2 regions of the Arthrobacter sp. BL-252-APC-1A genome follow, and region 2 is predicted to be linked to the other one. Evidence: predicted binding sites of a transcription regulator. Region 2 holds the regulator's gene; the other holds the start of a gene.
The links. The regulator Rex, encoded in region 2, represses fermentation and respiration genes when NADH is low (regulators of the CRP and FNR family bind a similar motif). The targets are predictions, from matches to a motif close to CTTGTGAANNNNTTCACAAG.

Region 1 (2,384 bases), on a different contig from region 2:
TGCGCCGCAAGGCTTCCCGGGACCTGGGTGCCATGGGCTTCGACGGCTTCGGCATTGGCGGAGCCCTGGAAAAGGAAAACCTCGGAACGATTGTCCGCTGGTGCACCGAAGAACTGCCGGAGGATAAGCCGCGGCACCTCCTGGGCATCTCCGAGCCGGATGACATCTTCACCGCGATTGAAAACGGAGCCGACACCTTCGACTGTGTCTCCCCCACCCGTGTGGCGCGCAATTCGGCGTTCTACACGCCGTACGGCCGCAAAAACCTCTCCAATGCCAAGTTCAAGCGGGACTTCGGGCCGCTCGTGGACGGCTGCGACTGCTATGCGTGCGCCAACTACTCCCGCGCCTACATCCAGCACCTGTTCAAGGCCAATGAGATGGTCAGCCACACGCTGATTTCAATCCACAACGAGCGCTTCACCGTAAAGCTGGTCGACGACGCGCGCCTGGCAATCGAGGACGGAACGTTCTTCGAGTTCAAGGACGAGGTCCTGCGGAAGTACTACAGCTAGGCGCGGCCCCGCAGGCTATGCTTCCTGGGGGGCAGACTTGCCGTAAGTCGGTTCGCGCTTCTTGATCGCCTTGATTACCGCTGAGGTGACCGGGACAAAGAGGAACTCCACGGCCGTCTTGTAGACAAACCCGAAGATCACGTAGTTCACGAACTGCCCCGCGTCGGTGATGCCGATCACCGGTGCTGCAATCGCGCAGAAGATCAGGGTGTCCGCGAATTCGCCAACCCCAGTGGAGGCCATCAGCCGTCCCACCAGTGCGCGTTCGCTGAAACGCGCCTTCATACGGGTCAGTACCAGCGCGTTCAGCAGCTGCCCGGCGAGGAATCCGAGGAGCGACGCCGCCACGATCTGCCAGACCGGCCCCAGGGCTGCTTCGAAGGCGGCCTGCTTTTCGACGCCGTAGGCATCATCGAATCCCGGCAGGGCAATGATCACCGCGAAGGAAAGCACCGCGAACGCGGCCATGGCGAAGCCCATGTAAATGGCCCTTCGTGCGGCCTTGAACCCGTAGACCTCGCTGATCACGTCGCCCAGGATGTAGGCCAGCGGGAAGAGGAAGAACCCGCCGTCGGTAATGATGCTGAAGTCGCCGAAGACCGGGCCCAGCACCACGCCCTTGGAGGCTCCGATGTTGGAAACGATGATCACGACGCACATCAGGGTGAGGATCAGGTCGTAATGCGAGCTTCCCCGAGAGGCGTAGCTGGGTGCGGGGCGTGCCTGGCGGGCAGCAGCCGGGGTTGGTGAAGACATGGTTTTCCCGTTTCGGTTAGTGGTTCGCCTGGGCTCACGCCCGGCTGTATTAGCACTTGCCCGCTGTCCCGGGCGGCCCAGAGGACCAGCGTCAATTCTGCCATGTTTTTTCCTGCGCCACATTTTTGAACATGTTCAAGAATGTGATGTAATTTGCGGGTAGAAGGACATAAGAGGAACAGAGGACCGATGGCCGCCGGGTCAAAGAGTGAAGCCACCCGGCAGCGGCTGGTAGAGGCCGCGACGCAGCTTTTCCGCGACCAGGGATTTGAACGCACCACCATGCGCGGCATCGCCGCTGCGGCCGGCGTCTCCACGGGAAACGCCTATTACTACTTCTCCTCCAAAGACGCGATCGTGGCCGAGCTCTACCGGTCGCTGCAGGACGAACACCGCTCCGCCGCCCTGCCGCTGCTGCGCGAAGGGCACAACCTGGGTGAACACCTGCGGGTCATCCTGCAGGCAAATCTGGATGTCCTTGCCCCGTACCATTCCCTGGGCCATCAGTTCCTCAAGACCGCAGCCCTCCCGGCGCCGCAGAAAACCCGCCAGGGCACTGGCGCGGCGCAGGCAGTGCAGGCGGACGCGGCACAGGTCGGCCGCGGCAAGTCGATCGCGGTCTACCGCCAGGCCGTGCAGGCTGCGCGCCCGCAGCCCCCGCTGGCGGTCCGCGACGATCTCCCGGAACTGCTATGGCTGGTCCACATGGGCGTCACCCTCTTCTGGGTCTACGACTCCTCTCCCGGGCAGGCACGCTCCCGCCGCCTGGTGGCAAACACGGCCCCGCTGGTCGCCAAGCTCGTGATCCTCTCCCGCCTACCGGTTGTGCGCAATATCGTGGAAGATGTGGTGAAGCTGCTGCGAGGAGCACGATCGCATGACTGAAAACGCGGACGACGACGGTGTCGCCACAGCGGGCACCGACAGTGCCGCTTCCTCCGCCAATGCGCCCATGCTGCTCGCCCCTCGCGTCACCTTCGGCCCCGTTGCCTTTGTCACCGGGTACGCCATTGCCTGCCTGCTGGTCGCTGTGATGGCGACCGTAGCGATTGGGTGGGGAACCTCGCGGGATTTCTGGGGCTACCTTTGGATCATCGTGATTGCGGCGTTCTA
Region 2 (2,384 bases):
CCGCCCGTCCCCGGTTGCAGCACCCGCCCCCGCGCCGCGGATCACCGACCGCAGGTCCCGCCGTCGGGCGCCCCTTCCGGTGAACCTGGCGGCCCTCCTCATCACCGGGGGCGGCGTGCTGACCCTGCTGATCGGGCTCCGGGAGGCAATGGACCCCCAGCGGGCGGCACCCGCCGCAGCATCTCAGCTGGAGGCGCTGGGCGTCCCGGTGGAGACTGTCCTGTCAATGGCCCGGGTAGCGGACGCGGCCGTGGCTGCTGTGGCTTTCGGGTTCTACGTTCTCCTGGCATCGCTTATCCGCGACGGCCGGAGCTGGGCCCGGGCCGGCTGTGTCGTGCTGGTAGCCGCGGCCCTGTTCTTCGGATTCAAGGACCTGGCGTACCAGCACGTCACAGCTGGAGTACTGGCAGGGCTGGGAACCGGTCTGCTGTTTATCCCGCAGAGCGCCCGCTACTTTGCTTCACGGGGAAACCGGCTAGTTCCAGCCTGAACAGAGCTCAGCGCATCAGGCGTGCCTGGGCGTCCGTCGCCAGGGCGGCCACCTGGGCACGCTGTGCGTGATAGGCAAGGATCTGCAGCTCCGTGGCCATATCGACCTTCCGGATCTGTACCTCCGGCGGGGCCTGGAGAACAACCGGGGCAAAGCTGAGGATGCTGGTGATTCCGGCCTTCACCAGACGGTCACACATTTCCTGTGCTGCCTCCGCCGGGACGGCAAGGACCGCCATATTGGCCCTGGTAGTCTCCAGTACCCGTTCAAGGGAGTTCACCGGGCTGATCCGCAGCCAGCCGATTTCCTGTCCAACCGTCATTGGATCCGCGTCGAAAAGTGCCACTACTTCGAACCCGCGGGTCCCGAACCCCGGATAACCGGCCAGGGCACGGCCCAGATGCCCGGCGCCCACGATCGCGACCCGCCAGTCGAGGGTCAGGCCAAGCGCCGCAGAAATCTGGCCGCTGAGGTACGGAACGTCATACCCAACACCGCGGGTCCCGTAGGAACCCAGATAGGAGAGGTCCTTGCGGAGTTTGGGCGAGTTGACGCCGGCTGCCTCCGCGAGTTCCTCTGAGGAGACCCGTTCCACGCCCTCGGTCAGCATGGTGCCAAGCACCCTCAGGTACACGGTCAGGCGGGCGAGGGAAGCCGGCGGGATATGCCGTCCATGCGCGGACGCACCAACGGCCGTTACATCCTGCTCATCCGGCATACTCACTTCTGCAACTCCGTTAGCTACTGGGCAACTGGACGGTCCTGCGGACCGCCAGGCCCGGTAAGCACCCACTCTAGGACCGCATCCGCTTCCGCACCAAGTGTGTTTGGCCCCCGGTTACGCGGACAGGAGCCGGCGCAGGCGCGATTCGTCGATCTGCCAGAAGTCACGCTGCACACCGTCAATCATCAGGACGGGAATCTCCTCGGCGAACCGTTCGAGCAGCTCCGGGTCATCTGCAATCGAACGTTCCTGCCAGGGAACTCCGAGATCCGCGGAGACCCGGTCCAGAACTTCCCGGGCAGCCTGGCACAAGTGGCATCCCGGACGGGTCAGCAGAAGCAATTCGGGCACCGCGGCGTCGGGAAGGACATCATTCATGACTTCCAATTTAGTCTCCAAGCCGCATATCCGAGGCCGGGAGCTCTTTTTCAGTAGACTTCTTCCATGCCCCGATCCATGTTTGTCCGTGCCGACGATTCTCCGGCCGCGGCAGGCAACCCGGGAGAGGCCGCATTCTTCGACGTAGACAACACACTTATGCGCGGCGCCAGCCTCTTCCACGTGGCCCGGAAGATGTACCAGAAGAGGGTCTTCACTCTCCGTGAGGCCGCCGGGTTTGCAGCCAAGCAGCTGCGCTTTATGCTCCAGGGCGAAAACCTGAAGGACGTGCACAGCGTCCGGGACGCCGCGCTTGCATTCGCCACGGGCCTGGCCGCGGAAGACGTCCGGATCCTGGGCGAGGAAGTCTATGACGAGATGATCGTCTCCAAGATCTGGCCTGGAACCCGTGCGCTGACAGAACAGCACATGAGGGCGGGACGTCCGGTCTGGCTGGTTACCGGCACGCCGATTGAAGTGGCTTCAGTAATCGCCAGCAGGCTCTCCCTGACGGGGGCCCTGGGGACCGTTAGCGAAGTCAGTGACGGACTCTATACCGGCCGGCTGGTTGGCGAATTCCTGCACGGACCCGCGAAGGCCGACGGCGTCAGGGTACTTGCGCAGCAGGAGGGCCTGGACCTGGACCGGTGCTGGGCATACAGCGATTCCTACAATGACGTGCCGCTGCTCAGCATGGTGGGCCACCCAGTGGCCATCAACCCGGATGCACGGCTCCGCCGTCATGCCAGGGAGAAGAACTGGCCCGTCTACGATTTCCGTTCCGGCCGCCGT

Region 1: the regulator Rex is predicted to act here: its motif matches at 1,394-1,413, upstream of FYJ28_RS16380 (queuosine precursor transporter).

The regions. Positions count from the first base shown of each region.
Region 1 is NZ_VULS01000015.1:27,689-30,072, forward strand. Features, by position in the region: gene tgt (tRNA guanosine(34) transglycosylase Tgt) at 1-515, shown strand, start outside; gene FYJ28_RS16380 (queuosine precursor transporter) at 531-1,271, opposite strand; gene FYJ28_RS16385 (TetR/AcrR family transcriptional regulator) at 1,461-2,156, shown strand; gene FYJ28_RS16390 (hypothetical protein) at 2,149-2,384, shown strand, end outside.
Region 2 is NZ_VULS01000002.1:43,960-46,343, reverse strand. Features, by position in the region: gene FYJ28_RS02930 (hypothetical protein) at 1-490, shown strand, start outside; gene FYJ28_RS02925 (redox-sensing transcriptional repressor Rex) at 498-1,208, opposite strand; gene FYJ28_RS02920 (glutaredoxin family protein) at 1,329-1,592, opposite strand; gene FYJ28_RS02915 (HAD family hydrolase) at 1,659-2,384, shown strand, end outside.